DNA from 3 places in the Gelidimonas diazotrophica genome. Region 1 is predicted to be linked to each of the others. Evidence: predicted binding sites of a transcription regulator. Region 1 holds the regulator's gene; each other region holds the start of a gene.

Region 1 (5,821 bases):
GCCGACGCCGCCAACCAGACGCCGCCCCACGCGGGCGAACTGATCAATCTCGCCGATGGCAACTTCGTCCCCCTGCCGCCTATCGCCATGGTGCTGCAAGCGGATGTGGGAGCGAGCCAGCAAGACATTCCGGTGCAACTGGCAACGGCGCTTACCGAACTTGGCACGCTGGAGATGCACTGCGTCGAGGTGGCGCAAAGTAATGAGCAACCCAGCCAGCGTTGGCTGCTGGAATTCCAGTTGCGGGGCGTGGGTGGAAACGAGGCTATAGAAGTCCAGGAAGAAACTCCGTTGCCGCCCCATTTCACGCAAGCGGTCGAAAAAATTGAACGCATTTTCGGAGCCCGCACCCAGCAGGTAGCACCGAAAGAAGTCAAGCAGCTCCGGTTGCAACTGGAGCAATTACTCGGCAGCCGGGAGCGCTGGCAAACGCCGCTGTTGCGCCAATTGTTCGACGTGCTTTTGCCCCGCGCACGCGGCCGGCGGCGCTCGGCCGAGCATGAACGGGCATGGCTCAATCTTGCCGGCTATTGCCTGCGCCCGGGCTTGGGATACCCGCTCGATGGCTGGCGCGTCGAGCAACTCTGGCTACTGTTCGAGCATGGCGTCCAGCATGGCAATGACAGCCAGGTCTGCACGGAATGGTGGACACTATGGCGGCGCGTTGCCGGCGGCTTGGACGCACCGGCGCAACACCGCCTGCTAGCCGATTTTGCCTTCAATCTGCAAACTGACGAGGCAAAATCCGGGCCGCGTCCAGCCGATCTCGTCAAGGGCAGCTTTGACGACATGCTGCGCCTGGGAGCATCGCTAGAACGCATCCCACCGGACTACAAGGTTGAAATCGGCACATGGCTACTCGACAACATTCGCAAGCCGAGCACCGAGCCGCATAAACCCGATAGTCAAACCCGGAATCTGTGGGCCCTTGGGCGCATTGGCGCGCGCCAGCCTTTCTACGGCAACGCACACGATGTTGTGCCGCCAGATATCGTGGCCGACTGGCTCGATGCGATTCTGGTTCTGGACTGGAAGCGGGTCGAACCGGCAGCATTTGCCGCAGCCCATATGGCGCGCATGACCGGCGACCGCGCGCGTGACATCCCGCCCGCATTGCGCGAGCAGATCATCCTGCGACTGCGGACGAGCGACGCCGCACCCACATGGGTCGCCATGGTGCGCCAGATCGTGCAACTGGAGCAGGCCGACGAGCGGCGCATGCTGGGCGAGTCCCTGCCACCGGGACTAAAATTAATCACCTGATGTTGTCGTGGGCAAACGCTTGCCGACCAACTGTTTAAATTTCCAACCGAGATTACGTAGCGCCCGCAAAGGTTTTTAATCTACGAAAATGAAAAATGCTGAACAAAATTCAGGTGCAAAAAAAGCCGGGCAAGCCCGGCTTATGATGCAATATTGACAGCAACGCGATTAAACGTGTTCGCCCAAAACGGCAACCGTCAGATCAATTAGTACATCAGTGTGCAACACAACCGAAATAGCATGATCGCCAACAGTCTTAATTTGCCCTTGCTCCAAACGCACCTGTGCTTTTTCAACTGCAAAGCCTTGTTTGCTCAGCGCTTCAGCAATATCGGCAGTGGTAACAGAGCCGAACAAGCGGCCATCGACACCCGATTTTTGGGTGATTTGTACCGTCATGCCGGTCAATTTTGTGGCCAGTGCCTGTGCAATCACCAACTTAGCTAATGCAGCTGTTTCCAGTTCTGCACGCTTGACTTCAAATTCAGCGATGGCATGTGTTGTCGCACGACGTGCCAAGCGTTGCGGGATCAGGAAATTGCGTGCATAACCGTCTTTGACGCGAACTACCTCGCCGAGGCTGCCGAGATTAACGACTTTATCTAACAGAATAACTTGCATATTTTTCTCCGAATTTTCGTAACTGAGTCAGTCGTCAATTACGCGGTGTGCAGATCGGTGTACGGCATCAGCGCGAGGAAACGTGCGCGTTTAATTGCCGTATCAACCTGGCGCTGATAGATAGCCTTGGTACCGGTCAGGCGGGCAGGCATGATCTTGCCGTTTTCCTGAATGAAATCCTTGAGCGTATCCATGTCTTTGTAATCGACCTGCGCTACATGTCCTGCGGCAAAACGGCAGAATTTCTTGCGCTTGAACAATGGATTTTGCTGTTGACGTTTTAATTTGAGCTTGCTTTTATCGAACTTTTTACCGAATGCCATTTTTGGCTCCTGTATTTCTAACAATTTTCTAACGAATGTGTCTCGAAATCCACGATATGGAATACGAGACTTTTGCTGTTGCGGTTCTTGCGTGCCAGGAATCCGGTGAACTGAAACATACCGCCTAAATCAGCCTGATTGAATTGTCCTGAAACTTCGCCCGCAGCTAGTGCTGCGATTTCAAACTCGGCCAATCTGTCAGTGCCTGCTTCCATCTGTTGCGAACTGTGCAGCAATCTTGCCCCCACCATCGGAATACCTGCCGGGGTGTAACGCAGAACATCGCGTTCAACAATACTGGCAACAAATTGGAGCCGGTTCACACTGTTCGGTTCACTGCCTGATACGCAATTACGCAGCTGCCGCGACTGGTGCCGGGGCTGGTGCCGCAGGCGCCTCAGTGCGATGGCTCTTTGCAGCATCTTCCTTTTGCACATTCTTCATCATCGGCGATGGTGCTGTTTCAGCTTTCTTCATCTTGATGGTGAGGTGGCGCAGGATGGCATCGTTGAATTTGAATGCTGTTTCAATTTCGACCAAAGTCTCGTTGTCGCATTCAATATTCATACAGACGTAATGTGCTTTGGCAAGCTTCTGGATCATGTAAGCCATCTGGCGACGACCCCAGTCTTCCACGCGATGGATCTGACCGCCACGCGCAGTAACGCTGGCTTTGTAGCGCTCGATCATTGCAGGCACTTGCTCGCTTTGATCCGGATGAACGATAAATACTATTTCATAGTGACGCATGTAAACTCCTTATGGACTGATTAAAAAATCGCCCACCTCGGCGTCAAGACGAGTGTGGGAAGAGAAAAGCCCAGAACTATACTGCTAAACCATCAAAAACTCAAGAGTACCGACAGCATGCAGCTTAGAAAGCAAAAAATAACCGGCCATAATGTGCAAATAAGAGCGAATAAACTTGCATTCAGTGATGCACTGTACAAAAATACAGACTGTTTTTATAAACAGCCTCAAAAAAATCATGCTAAAGCTTACTGCGCGTCAAGAACAAATTTTGAACCTGATCAAAAATGCAATTGAGAACACAGGTTTTCCGCCGACGCGCGCAGAAATCGCGGCTGAACTCGGCTTTCGCTCGGTCAACGCCGCCGAAGAACATCTGCAAGCACTGGCGCGCAAGGGCGTAATCCAAATTACGCCGGGCATATCGCGCGGAATTCGCTTGCGTGACATGCGCAATCAGGAGCAGAGCCATCATGGCCGCGATGCAGAAATGACCTTGCCGCACGCCACACTGATGCAGTTAAGCCTGCCACTGGTTGGCCGCGTGGCAGCCGGTTCGCCGATCCTTGCAATGGAACATATTGAGGCAACCTATCAAGTCGACCCGAGCCTGTTTTCCAGCAAGCCCGACTTCCTGTTGAAAGTGCGGGGAATGTCCATGCGCGATGCAGGCATTCTGGATGGCGACTTGCTAGCTGTCAAAAAAGTCGAGAGTGTTAAAAACGGCCAGATTATTGTGGCCAGGCTAGGCGACGATGTGACGGTCAAGCGCTACCGAAAAACCGGCGCGCTGATCGAGCTACTTCCGGAAAATCCTGACTTCACCCCGATAAAAGTCAAGCCGGACGACGACAGCTTCGCCCTTGAAGGCCTGGCAGTTGGGCTGCTGCGCTCCTGGACCTAAGAATGCTTGCCGTGTAGTCAGTGTGCGGCCCATCAAGCACGACAAAATAGCATCTGGTCTGGTTGCGCCGCATCCGCAGACAAGCCGACAAGGTTGAAAAACACCTTTTTCGAAGTGCCGCTGCGCATATACAGAGCAGGAATACGTTTCAACAGTGTTCCGCCTTGCTCGAATTAAATTAAAAACAAGGAGTATATTAAATAATATGGCAATTACCGCATATATAAAATGCGCAGTATAAAAATACTACGTACGGTATTAAAATAGCGCATGAAACTTTACCGAGACTATTTTCTCAGAATTTTTTTAGCAATTCCGCGCAGGATATTGACTTCCTCCACTTCCAGTTGGGTGCGCGCGAACAGGCGTTTCAGACGCGGCATCAGCTTCTTCGGCTGCTCGGGATTCAGAAATCCGATTGCGGTTAGCGCCTGCTCCAGATGTACATACATGCCTTCAATTTCTGCAATACCGGCTGCAGCGCCCTGAAATCCGATCCCGGAGGCCGGCACGCCATCGCCGATGGCAGCAACGCGGCATTCGTAGGCCAGCACTTGCGCTGCCTGCGCCAGATTGAGGGAAGAATAAGACGGGTTGGCCGGAATATTGATCAGCACATTGCATTTTTCAACTATCCCGTTGGGCAAGCCGAAGCGCTCGTTGCCGAATATCAGCGCCGCATTCAGGCTGCCATCCGCGGCCAACTGGCTCGCCAAATTGCGCGGCGACACGATGGGCGGTGAAAATTCGCGCAATCTGGCACTAACGGCCGCGGCAAAATTACACCCTTCCAACGCCTCTTCAATCGAGCCGACTTCGCGTGCGGCAGCAAGAATATCCTGCGCACTGCTGGCAAACGCAATCGCTTCGTCCTGTTGCGTCATATTTGCAAAGCGTGGATTGACCAGTACCAGATCCGAGAAACCCATGGTTTTCATGGCGCGCGCAACCGATCCGATGTTGCCTGAACGGCTGGTTTCGACCAGGATAAAACGCAGGCGCTGAAAAAGAGACGTATTGGTTTGCTGCAGGTTCATTTAAAATAGCGCCATTGCGCGGTTAAAACTGGGAAATCAGGAGTCTTGCACAGACATTCTGGCCACAAATATACCGCATCGCTCTTTAATTCATGTTGTGCGGTTTTGTTTGCAGCGTTATTGCTCGTAAACAGTGCCGCCATTTTAACGGAACCACTATGCATCCAATGCTCAATACGGCGGTTAAGGCCGCTCGCCGCGGTGCGGCGATCATCAATCGCGCCGCATTCGACCCCGACCGCGTTACGGTCACCGAAAAACAATATAACGACTTCGTGACCGATGTCGACCAGGCAGCGGAACAGGCGATCATTGAAATCCTGCAAAACGCTTACCCCAGCCATGCCATTCTGGCCGAAGAATCTGGTGCATCCACCAATCTGAACGATGAAAATGAAAATGTCTGGATCATCGACCCGCTTGATGGCACCACCAACTTCATCCACAGTTATCCGCAATACTGCGTATCGATTGCGCTGCAACAGCGCGGCGTCATCACGCAAGCGGTTGTCTACGACCCAAGTCGCAACGATTTATTTACCGCAAGCAAAGGCTCCGGCGCTTACTTGAACGAAAAACGCATCCGCGTGACCAAGCATGACAAACTGTGCGACACCTTGCTTGCGACTGGTCTGACCAGTGCCAAAAACATGGATGAATTTCTCGAAATGTTTCGCATCATGTCGGAAAAATCACACGGTGTGCGTCAAGGCGGTTCAGCCGCACTGGACTTGGCCTATCTGGCCTGCGGATATATTGACGGTTATTTCATCAAGGGTTTGCGACCTTGGGATATCGCGGCAGGATCGCTGCTATTGACTGAAGCGGGTGGCATCATGGGCGATTTTTCCGGTGAGTCCGATTACCTGAATCATGGCAACATCATTGCCGGCAATCCAAAGATATTCGCGCAAATGCTGGCT
Region 2 (5,821 bases), 980 kb from region 1:
GGCGTGCGCACCGCCCGCAAGCATATCGGCTGGTATGTGCGCGACTTGCCCGGCGGTGAGGTTTTTCGCCAGAGCATGAACCGGATCGAGTCGATTGAGGCGCAACTGGATGCGCTGAATACATTTTTTGAGGCGCAATTGGCGTATGGCGAGCGGTTACAATATGGCCTCTCCGAACCCGCGCTGGCAGCTTGAAGCTGCATCGGAGTTCTTGCCAGTTCGAAATATTGCTGGAGTATATGAAAAAATAAGGTGTTTCCCGCGTATATTCATTGCGATATTAAAAAATACACCCTGCACTAATTAAGTTTAAAAATAAGTTATTCAAAAATATCAACACGTTAAAAGAAAAAGCATGAGCAAAGAAAGCATCCAGGAAGTCGTCCAGCACAGCCTTGAAAAATATTTTGACGACTTGGGCGAATTGCAACCGTCGAACGTGTACGACATGGTGGTGTTGAGCGTCGAAAAACCGATGTTGACGGTCGTGATGGCGCGTGCCGAAGGCAACCAATCGTCGGCTGCCGCCATGCTCGGCATCAACCGCAATACCTTGCGCAAGAAGTTGCAGCAGCACGGGCTGTTGTAATCCACGGCGGATAACGTGAGGGGCGCGGCTAGCTTCTTAGTTAGATTATTAGATTATTAACTTGCTGCCGCCTTCACATTAGCCGCTTTGGCCACCCCGGCCACTTAGACCACTCCGGCCCCATAGACCATTACGGCCCCATAGACCATCACGGCCACTACGGCCGCTTCAGATTCAGAGAACCTCATCATGATCAAACAAGCACTCCTATCCGTTTCCGACAAAGCTGGCGTACTCGATTTCGCGCGCGCGTTGTCGGTCATGGGCGTCAATATCCTGTCCACCGGCGGCACCGCCAAACTGCTGGCCGACAATGGCGTGGCGGTGACCGAAGTGGCCGATTACACCGGCTTCCCCGAAATACTGGATGGCCGCGTCAAGACGCTGCATCCTAAAGTGCATGGCGGCATCCTGGCGCGGCGCGATTTTCCCGAGCACGTAACCGCGCTGGCGCAACACGGCATTCCGACCATCGACATGGTGGTGGTCAATCTGTACCCGTTCCAGCAAACCGTTGCCAAGCAAGAATGCTCTCTGGAAGATGCAATCGAAAACATCGACATCGGCGGTCCAACCATGCTGCGTTCCGCAGCCAAGAATCACAAAGACGTGATCGTCATCTGCGACCCGCTCGATTACAGCGTTGTGCTAGAGGAATTAAAAGCCGGCAACGGCGAAGTCAGCTACGACACCAAGTTCACGCTAGCCAAGAAAGTATTCGCCCACACCGCCCAATACGATGGCGCAATCACCAATTACCTGACCAGCCTGGGTGCCGACAAAGCGCACGCAACCCGCAGCGCCTATCCGCAAACGCTCAACATCCATGCCGAAAAGGTGCAGGAAATGCGCTATGGCGAAAACCCGCACCAGTCCGCTGCGTTCTATCGCGACCTGAACCCGTTCGACGGTGCGCTGGCTAATTACACCCAGTTGCAGGGCAAGGAATTATCGTACAACAATATCGGTGACGCCGATGCCGCGTGGGAATGCGTAAAAACTTTCGACGCATCGGCCAATTCCGCTGCGTGTGTGATTCTCAAACATGCCAATCCGTGCGGCGTGGCAGTCGGCGCGCATGCGCTGGAAGCGTATTCGAAGGCGTTGCAGACCGATCCGACTTCGGCCTTCGGCGGCATCATCGCCTTCAATTGCGCCTGCGACGGCAAGGCGGCCGAGGCGATTGCCAAGCAATTCGTCGAAATGGTGATCGCGCCCTCGTTCACAGCCGAAGCAAAACAGATTTTTGCCGCGAAACAGAACGTCCGCTTGCTGGAAATCCCGCTGGGCACCAGCTTGAATCCATTCGAAATCAAACGCGTCGGCGGCGGCTTGCTGGTGCAATCGCCGGACGCCAAGAATGTCGGCATTGCCGATATCAAGGTCGTCAGCACACTGCAACCGACACCGCAGCAAATGCAAGACATGTTGTTTGCCTGGCGCGTCGCCAAGTTCGTCAAATCCAACGCGATCGTATTCTGTGCCAACGGCATGACGCTGGGCGTCGGCGCGGGTCAGATGAGCCGGGTCGATTCGGCCCGTATCGCTTCCATCAAGGCGCAGAACGCCGGCTTGTCGCTGATCGGGTCTGCCGTGGCGTCGGATGCATTCTTCCCGTTCCGCGATGGTCTGGATGTCGTCATCGACGCCGGCGCAACCTGCGTGATTCAGCCGGGCGGCTCGATGCGCGATCAGGAAGTGATCGACGCTGCCAACGAGCGTGGCGTCGTCATGCTGTACACCGGCATCCGTCATTTCCGTCATTAATTTAATTCCATTCCATGGAATTAAACCTGCCGGCGTCATTTGTGCAGCCGATGATTTATCTGGGGCTGCTGCTGGGCATTCTGGTGGTGCCGAAAGCACTGCAGCGCTTTCGCATCCCGGGACCTGTTACTTGCCTGTTCTTCGGCATCGTGGTTTCGCTGTGGGGCGGCGATTACCAGCATGACAAAACCCTGACGCTGCTGTCGGTATTCGGTATCGCATCCTTGTTCCTGTTCGCCGGACTCGAAGTCAGCCTGAGCGACTTGGTTAAGCACAAATGGCCGATTTTTACCCATTTGTTGCTGACGCTGTTGATTGTGACTGCCTGCGCCTTGCTTGGCATGCAGTTTCTTGCGCTGTCGTGGCAGGCGGCAACATTGGTGGCGCTGGCGCTATTTATTCCGTCGACCGGTTTCATCCTGGATTCGCTATCACAATTTGGCTTAAGCGATTCGGAGCGATTCTGGGTCACGCTCAAAGCCATCACCAGCGAATTGCTGGCGCTGGCATTGATGTTCGTCGCATTACAATCGGATTCGGTCGGAAATCTGGCGCTGTCGTCGGCGATTATGCTGGCGATGGTTTTCGTCATGCCATTCCTGTTCCTGTTGTTCGGCCGCATCGTGCTGCCGTATGCGCCCGGTTCGGAATTCACTTTTTTGGTGCTGATGGGTGTGATCGCCGCTTCGATCACCAAGGAACTGGGCGTGTATTACCTGGTCGGCGCATTTTTGGCCGGCTTCCTGGCGCGTCAGTTGCGCGAGCGCATGCCTTCGCTGGTGTCCGACAGCATGATGCATGCGGTAAAGCTGTTTGCTTCCTTCTTCTTGCCGTTCTATTTTTTTCATGGCGGCATCGGGGTGCCGGTTGAAGCATTGAGTTGGCAAGCGCTGTTGCTGGGCGTCGGCATCACTGCGGTGGTGCTGCCGTTACGGGTGCTGATCGTATGGGGGCAGCGGCGCGCCATTTTCAATGAAACCTTCCGCAGCAGTTTGCATGTGTCGATCACTTTGATGCCGACCCTGATCTTTACTTTGGTATTGGCGGGCATCTTGCGCGAGCGTTTTGCGGTGCCGGATACTTTGTACGGCGCTTTGCTGGTGTACGCGATACTGACCACAATTCTGCCTTCCTTTCTGTTGCCGAAAGCGATTGATTTCGATGCGCCGCCGGATTTCAATGCGGTTGAATTGCGCCGGATTCCAGTGCCGCCGGCTGATCAGGCCTGAGATGCGCATCCTCGGCATTGATCCCGGCCTGCGCATCACCGGTTTTGGCATCATCCACAAGCAGGGCAACAAGCTGGCCTATATTGCTTCCGGCACCATCAAGACCGCCGACGCCAGTCTGCCGGAGCGTCTTAAAGTCATCTTCGATAGCGTCGCCAAAGTGATTGCGACGTATCAGCCGGATTGTGCGGCGATCGAAAAAGTATTCGTCAACGTCAATCCGCAATCGACTCTGTTGCTCGGGCAAGCCCGTGGCGCAGCGATTTGCGCGCTGGTCAGCGCCGACCTGGCGGTGGCCGAATACACCGCGCTGCAACTCAAGCAAGCGGTAGTCGGCCATGGCAAGGCCAAGAAAGAGCAGGTGCAGGATATGGTGCAGCGCTTGCTGCTGTTGCCCAGCCTGCCCGGACCGGATGCGGCCGATGCGCTGGGGGTGGCGATTTGTCATGCGCATTGCGGCGAAGCGCTGGCGATGTTGGGCAAGCTGGCGCCGGCATTGGCCAAGCGCGGCTTGCGGGTCAAAGGCGGGCGGCTGGTGGGCTGAAGCGTCGTTCCGGCGTAATTTTGACGCTTCAGCCCTACTGTGTATTTATACAGTTTATTTGCGCTGGCTACGGTCTGTGCAGTATGATTCTTTCCAATTTCCGCTGTTATTTTTATTCTTTTCCCACCTGTTTTCGAAAGCACTCCTCATGATAGGTCGTCTTTCCGGCATTTTGCTTGAGAAAAATCCGCCCCAACTATTGATCGATTGCAACGGCGTCGGCTACGAAGTCAGCGTGCCGATGAGCACCTTTTACAATCTGCCCGCGCTGGGCGAGAAGGTGGTGCTGCTGACCCATCTGACGGTGCGCGAAGATGCGCACCTGTTATATGGCTTCGGCAGCGCCGAAGAGCGCACTGTCTTCAAGCAGTTGATCAAGATTACCGGCGTCGGCGCGCGCATGGCGCTGTCGATTCTGTCCGGCATGTCGGTGGCCGATCTGGCGCAAGCCATCACGCTGCAGGAAGCCGGTCGTCTGACACGGGTGCCAGGCATCGGCAAGAAAACCGCCGAACGGCTGCTGCTGGAACTCAAAGGCAAACTCGGTGCCGATCTCGGCGCTGCCGGTGGCATATTGGTAGCCGACTCGGCCAGTGATATCCTCAACGCGCTGCTGGCGCTGGGTTATTCGGACAAGGAAGCGCTGCAAGCCACCAAGCAGATTCCAGCCGGCAGCGGCGTCTCGGATGGCATCAAGCTGGCTCTGAAGGCTTTATCCAAAGGTTAAAAGTATTCCATGAGCATCCAGACCGACAGTTTTACCGAACAGCGCATCATCGCCACCACCCCCGTCTCGCATGTCGAGGAGGCGATGGAGCGTGCGTTGCGCCCCAAGCAGCTGGACGAATATGTCGGCCAGGAAAAAATTCGCGGCCAGCTCGAAATTTTCATCACGGCCGCCCGCAACCGCAGCGAAGCGCTCGACCACACGCTGCTGTTCGGCCCGCCGGGGCTCGGCAAGACTACGCTGGCGCACATCATCGCACGCGAGATGGGGGTCAATCTGCGCCAGACTTCCGGCCCGGTGCTGGAGCGTCCCGGCGACTTGGCGGCGATCCTGACCAACCTGGAAGCCAACGACGTGCTGTTCATCGATGAAATCCATCGGCTGTCGCCGGTAGTGGAGGAAATCCTGTACCCGGCGCTGGAGGATTACCAAATCGACATCATGATCGGCGAAGGTCCGGCTGCGCGCAGCGTGAAGCTGGATTTGCAGCCGTTTACGCTGGTGGGCGCGACCACCCGCGCCGGTATGCTGACCAATCCTTTACGCGACCGTTTCGGCATCGTCGCCCGGCTGGAATACTATACCGCCGCCGAGTTGACGCGGATTGTGCTGCGTAGCGCAGCGCTGCTGAAAGCGCCGATCGAGGACGACGGCGCGTTCGAGATCGCCAAGCGTTCGCGCGGCACGCCGCGCATCGCGAACCGCCTGCTGCGCCGGGTGCGCGACTATGCCGAAGTCAAGGGCAATGGCGATATCACCGGAAGCATCGCCGACGCAGCGCTGGTAATGCTCGATGTCGATAAGGTCGGTTTTGATGTGATGGATCGCAAGCTGCTGGAAGCGGTACTGTTCAAATTCGGCGGCGGCCCGGTCGGGGTCGACAATCTGGCGGCCGCCCTCAGCGAGGAGCGCGACACCATCGAAGATGTGCTGGAACCGTACCTGATACAGCAAGGTTTTCTGCA
Region 3 (5,821 bases), 1.0 Mb from region 1:
GCCGTTGCCGTTTCTTTCGAGGCGGTTATATTCGATTGCGACTGCCAGCGGTACAAATCGACATAGGTGTAGGCGACCCGAATTTCTGTCCCGTGCATCGTATCGTTGCGAAATGCGATGATGCCGGGCAGAGGTTTCTCCGCGTCCTGCGGCGCCGGCACCGGCATGTCGCGGTCGCCTTCGATGAACTCCGCATGCGGTCCCTGAACCTGGAAATACACGTAATCGATATCGTCGGCCCGCAGCATGTCGCGTGAAGCGGCGCTGGTTTGCGTGACGACTTTGCCGTTCACCTGCTTGACTTGCTGCGCCAGCACCGCGACCCGGTCTTCCAGTGCATGATCAAACGGCTGGTTGGCGATCGATTTGGTGACGATGTAAGTGATGGCGATGCTCATCGGCCACAGCAGCAATAAAGGCACCAGCATCCAGTCCAGGATTTCACCGAACAAGGAGCGCTGGATCGGCTCAATCGGCTGGGCCGCTGGCGTAGCGGGCAATGAATGTGATGCAGTCGATGCGGTATCGGCAGCACTGGCGTCCACTTTTCTAGCGTCGCTCATAGCTAGCTCAGGACTGGATCATGATGGTGCTAGCGCGGCGTCGATGCAGCAGGGTTGCCGGAAGCGCCGGGAGTATTGGCGTTGGGCGTCTCAGGGAATTTTTCAAGGCAGTAGCCGATGCCGCGCACCGTTACGATGCGTACCCCGCCGATCTCGATTTTCTTGCGCAGGCGATGTACGTAGACTTCAATCGCGTTATTGCTGACTTCTTCGCCCCATTCGCACAGATGATCTACCAGCTGATCCTTGGAAACCAGGCGTCCGGTGCGCTGCAGCAGCACTTCCAGCAAACCGAGTTCGCGCGCCGAAAGGTCCAGCATTTGTTCATCGATGTAGGCAGTACGGCCAACCTGGTCATAGGTCAGCGGGCCATGCTTGATGACAGTCGGGCCGCCGCCGGCGCCGCGTCGTGTGAGTGCGCGCACCCGAGCTTCCAGCTCGGACAGCGCGAACGGTTTGGCCATGTAATCGTCAGCCCCCAGATCGAGTCCCTTGACGCGCTGCTCGATCGAATCGGCTGCGGTCAGGATCAATACCGGCAAATGCGAATTGCGGGCGCGCAGACGCCGCAACACTTCCAGGCCCGGCATCTTGGGCAGGCCGAGATCCAGAATCAGCAGATCGAAATCCTGAGTGGACAAGGCAGAATCGGCCTCCAGACCGTTTTGCACGTAATCGGTCGCATAACCGGCCTGACGCAAAGAACGGGTCAGACCATCGGCGAGCACACTATCGTCTTCCGCAAGCAGGATACGCATGGTTTTTAATTAGTCATAAAAAAGTAAGCAGGAACATGAGCGAGCCGCAGCGAAAATGAACGCCTTGATGCTCGCAGGATATGACTTACAGTCTATTGCGTTTCAATCCCGGCAGCAAGGCGCAGCGGGCTTCCAGTTTCAAGTATGATTACCGGGATCGAAATTTACTTGCAATTTTCACTGTTTTTTTATACAGTACTATTTGTGACATAATTCAACTCGATCATTACCGCGAATACTGTACGCTGCAACCGCGCCCTCACTGCTGAAAGAAACTTATGGACGATAAGAAAGCCGCTCCCGTTACGGACAAGAGCAAAGCCCTCGCTGCCGCGTTGGCCCAAATCGAGAAACAGTTTGGCAAGGGCTCGGTCATGCGCATGGAAGATGGCGCGGTGGTCGAAGAAGTGCAGGTGGTCTCCACCGGTTCGCTCGGCCTGGATATTGCACTGGGTGTCGGCGGCTTGCCACGCGGCCGCGTGGTTGAGATTTACGGACCGGAATCCTCCGGCAAAACCACGCTAACCCTGCAAGTCATTGCAGAAATGCAAAAGCTCGGCGGCACCTGTGCCTTTATCGATGCCGAACACGCGCTGGATGTCGGTTACGCCAAAAAATTGGGCATTAACCTGTCGGATTTGCTGATTTCTCAGCCGGATACCGGTGAACAGGCGCTTGAAATTACCGATGCGCTGGTGCGTTCCGGCAGCGTTGACCTGATCGTCATCGACTCGGTCGCAGCACTCACGCCGCGCGCCGAAATCGAAGGCGACATGGGTGATTCGCTGCCAGGCCTGCAGGCGCGACTGATGTCGCAGGCACTGCGCAAACTGACCGGCAGCATCAACCGTACTAATACGCTGGTGATCTTCATCAACCAGATCCGCATGAAGATCGGCGTCATGTTCGGCAACCCGGAAACCACGACCGGCGGCAATGCGCTGAAATTTTACGCATCGGTGCGACTGGATATTCGTCGCACCGGATCGATCAAGTCCGGCGATGAAGTCATCGGCAACGAAACTCGGGTCAAGGTCGTCAAGAACAAAATTGCCCCACCGTTCAGGGAAGCGCATTTCGATATTTTGTATGGGGAAGGCACTTCACGCGAAGGTGAAATACTCGATCTCGGTGCCGATGCCAAGATCGTTGAAAAGAGCGGTTCCTGGTACAGTTATAACGGCGAACGCATCGGACAGGGTAAGGATAATGCCCGCAGTTACCTGAAAGAGCGCCCCGAACTGTCGCGCGAAATCGAGAACAAGGTACGGGTATCGCTAGGTGTGCGGGAGTTGCCGCCGATTGCTGCAGATGTCCAAGCCAAGTTAAAAGCCAAGGACAAAGACAAGGATAAAGACAAGGGCAAGGATAAGGATAAGGACGCGGAACCAGTGCAGCCTTAACGCGCTTCCTGTTGTCAGGAGTATGAGTGTCCGTAGGGGTGGGTTCCAAACCCGCCCTTTTGCCGCCAAAGTGCGCGGGCGGATTTGGAACCCGCCCCTACGAGAGAATGGTTGGCGCCGTAGCACAAGCGTTGGCGCTGAACTTGCGAAGCACAACATACAGTTTCGTAGGATGGGTGAAACCCATCACTTTTCAATCGCTATCAACGCAAATGATGGGTTTCACCCATCCTACGCGCCGGCTTTTGCCGATTTAAAATCATGGCCGCATTAAAAATCAGCCTGAAAGCGCGTGCGCTTAGATATCTGTCTATGCGAGAGCACAGTCGTGCGGAGTTGGGGCGCAAGCTCGCCCGCTACGCAGAAGCATCCGATGATATCGAAGCTCTGCTGGATTTTCTGGAAGCGCAAAACTGGTTGTCGCAGACCCGATTTTCCGAAGCCCTGATCAATCGGCGTGCGGCACGTTACGGCAACAGCCGCATCCTCGCTGAATTGCAGAGCCACGGCATTGGCGGCGAGGCACTGACCGAAATCAAGACGGAACTGGCTGTGGATGAGGTCGCGCGCGCCTGCGCAGTCTGGCGCAAAAAGTTTGGCACTCCTGCTACCGATGCCACCGAACGCGCCAAGCAGATGCGCTTCATGCAGCAGCGCGGTTTCTCCCATCGCGCCATCCAGGCCGCCATGCGCGGCGTTGTCGATTGCGACGATTAATTCGGGATTGCGGCGAGTAACTGGGAGTGTGGGAGTGCCGAGCGTCTGCTCGGCTTTTTCAAAAACAGCCCAGCAAACGGTCGGCGATTCCATCGGCAAAAAACAATGTCCACGAAAGACACCAAAGCACAAACAGGATTCAGAATCCATTGAATTGTGAAAAAACAAGGAGTATTACCATTTTTATTGAGTTTTTCGCATATATTCATTGCGATAACAAAATATACTAAAGCTAGTATTGAAAATGTGCCGAACCTTCGATTGGCAACTTGGACAGCTGTTCCGAGGCACTTCATTCCCATCTTTTTCGTGCCTTTCCTGTTTTTAGTGGACCGTGCATAACCCCAGTTATTGAACAGTTGTTTCGATTGTCTTTTTCATTGCTTTTTTGATATTTGTCAAATTTCATGCGACGAAAAAACAGTTAATGTCGAATTGATATTAATGTAGCGCATAGATTTACCCCCGACCGAAATGGAGACAACCATGACAAGTCGCACTTCCCGGTTTTTCCCACCCCTCAAAATTTTCAGCATGGTAGTTCTGGCACTGATGGTGCTGGCGGTCGGCTATGCGGCAGTAATTTCAATTAGCAACTGGAGTGGTATTAGCGTGTAAATCTGCCTGTCAGGCTGCTTGTGATTCGCCCTGGTTTCAATAAAAAAAAGGATGGCCGCGATGACTAAACGACAAGGACGGCTTTTTTTCATTCTTTGCACTGCCGCCACGGCCGTGCTATTCATCGTCATGACGGTTCACAGCCATACCCGCTTTAGCGAACTGACCCATGCAGAAAAAATTACACCTGCGGTAATCAGCGGCAAACACGTCTGGCACAACAACAATTGCATCAATTGCCATACCTTGATGGGCGAGGGTGCATATTACGCGCCGGATCTGACCAAGATCACGCAGCAGCGCGGCGCACCTTATTTGCAGGCTTTCCTGAAAGATCCATCGAAATTCTATTCGGAGCAAAATCATCGGCGGCTGATGCCAAATCCGAATCTGAGCACGGCGGACATCGACAATGTCATCGCTTTCCTCGACTGGGTTGGCCACATTGACAATCAGGGCTGGCCGCCTCGCCCGATTATCGTGTCGGGGGCCGCGATTCCCGGCTCGGATGTCGGCCAGCCAACTAAGGCAGTCGCCGCATCCTCGGAACCGGTTGCCAAGGGTGAAGCTTTGTTCAAATCTACGCCGCCTGCTTGCTTTGCTTGCCACTCGGTTTCTCCCGGGGTGAATCTGGCCGGACCTTCGCTGGCTGGGCTGGGGGCGCATGCTGCCACAGTCATTGCTTCGCCCGATTACAAAGGCAGCGCCAAAACCCCTGCCGACTATATTCGCGAATCGATCGCCAAACCCAGCGCGTATCTTGTCACCGGCCCGATGTATTCGGCCAACGGCCAGTCCTTTATGCCGAGCAGCTTCGCGACTGACCTCACACCCGAACAAATCGACACTCTCGTTGCTTATTTAGAAACTTTGAAATAGGAGCTGCCATGCGCTATCGCTCACAATCCGTTGCATATTGGTATTTTGCTGTTGCCATGTGTCTGTTCGGTTTGCAGCTGGTGTTTGGCTTGCTTGCTGCGTCAAAATACCTTGGCCCGGACCCGTTGTTGAATATTCTTTCATTCGACAAGGTCAAGGCGATTCACACCAATTTGTTGATTGTCTGGACCTTAACCGGCTTCATGGGAGCGACGTATTACGTGGTGCCGGAAGAATCGCGCGGTGAAATCTACAGTACCAAACTCGCGTATGTGCAACTGGTGGCCTGGACGCTGATGGGCGTGACCGCCGTAGTTGGTTATATGTTCGGCTGGACTGCCGGCAACAAGTTGCTGGAGCAGCCGTTTCCGCTGAAAATCGTGATTGTGATTGTGATGTTGCTGTTCCTTTACAACATCCTGATGACGATCAGGCAGGCAGGGCGCTGGACCGTCACCGAAGGCGTGCTGGTAGCTGGTCTGGCGCTGGCGGCATTACTGTATTTGCCAGCCCTGGTTGAGTACGATAATTACACGGTAGCCATCTTTTACCGCTGGTGGACCATCCATCTGTGGGTGGAAGGTGTGTGGGAAATGATTCAGGGCGGCTTGCTGGCGTACCTGCTGATACGCCTGTCCGGCGCCGATCGCGAAGTGATGGAAAAATGGCTGTACGTCATCGTCGGCCTGGTTTTTTTGGCAGGAATCATCGGCACCGCCCACCATTATTACTGGATTGGCGTACCGCATTACTGGCTTCCGATTGGGGGTTTTTTCAGCGCGCTGGAACCGCTGGCATTGCTCGGGATGGCGATGTTTGCCTATTTTGCGATGCGCCGCTCGGGGCTGTCTCATCCTAATGCGCTGGCCGTGCACTGGACCAT

Evidence for each region. The regulator LexA, encoded in region 1, represses DNA repair genes until DNA is damaged. The targets are predictions, from matches to a motif close to ACTGTATNNNNATACAGT.
Region 2: a site for LexA is predicted at 4,166-4,183, ahead of ruvA (Holliday junction branch migration protein RuvA). Genes of this name have one in related genera too.
Region 3: a site for LexA is predicted at 1,501-1,518, ahead of recA (recombinase RecA). Genes of this name have one in related genera too.

The regions. Positions count from the first base shown of each region.
Region 1 covers NZ_CM146349.1:1,488,764-1,494,584, reverse strand. The annotation lists gene KGFNPO_RS06920 (Hsp70 family protein) at 1-1,263, shown strand, start outside; gene rplI (50S ribosomal protein L9) at 1,432-1,884, opposite strand; gene rpsR (30S ribosomal protein S18) at 1,923-2,207, opposite strand; gene priB (primosomal replication protein N) at 2,225-2,530, opposite strand; gene rpsF (30S ribosomal protein S6) at 2,559-2,957, opposite strand; gene lexA (transcriptional repressor LexA) at 3,196-3,861, shown strand; gene KGFNPO_RS06890 (RNA methyltransferase) at 4,149-4,898, opposite strand; gene KGFNPO_RS06885 (inositol monophosphatase family protein) at 5,057-5,821, shown strand, end outside.
Region 2 covers NZ_CM146349.1:2,465,305-2,471,125, reverse strand. The annotation lists gene dusB (tRNA dihydrouridine synthase DusB) at 1-195, shown strand, start outside; gene KGFNPO_RS11445 (Fis family transcriptional regulator) at 356-589, shown strand; gene purH (bifunctional phosphoribosylaminoimidazolecarboxamide formyltransferase/IMP cyclohydrolase) at 779-2,356, shown strand; gene KGFNPO_RS11435 (cation:proton antiporter) at 2,371-3,585, shown strand; gene ruvC (crossover junction endodeoxyribonuclease RuvC) at 3,587-4,129, shown strand; gene ruvA (Holliday junction branch migration protein RuvA) at 4,278-4,856, shown strand; gene ruvB (Holliday junction branch migration DNA helicase RuvB) at 4,866-5,821, shown strand, end outside.
Region 3 covers NZ_CM146349.1:2,493,063-2,498,883, reverse strand. The annotation lists gene KGFNPO_RS11600 (sensor histidine kinase N-terminal domain-containing protein) at 1-563, opposite strand, end outside; gene KGFNPO_RS11595 (response regulator) at 593-1,321, opposite strand; gene recA (recombinase RecA) at 1,600-2,724, shown strand; gene recX (recombination regulator RecX) at 2,986-3,441, shown strand; gene KGFNPO_RS11580 (hypothetical protein) at 3,928-4,059, shown strand; gene KGFNPO_RS11575 (c-type cytochrome) at 4,120-4,938, shown strand; gene KGFNPO_RS11570 (cbb3-type cytochrome c oxidase subunit I) at 4,947-5,821, shown strand, end outside.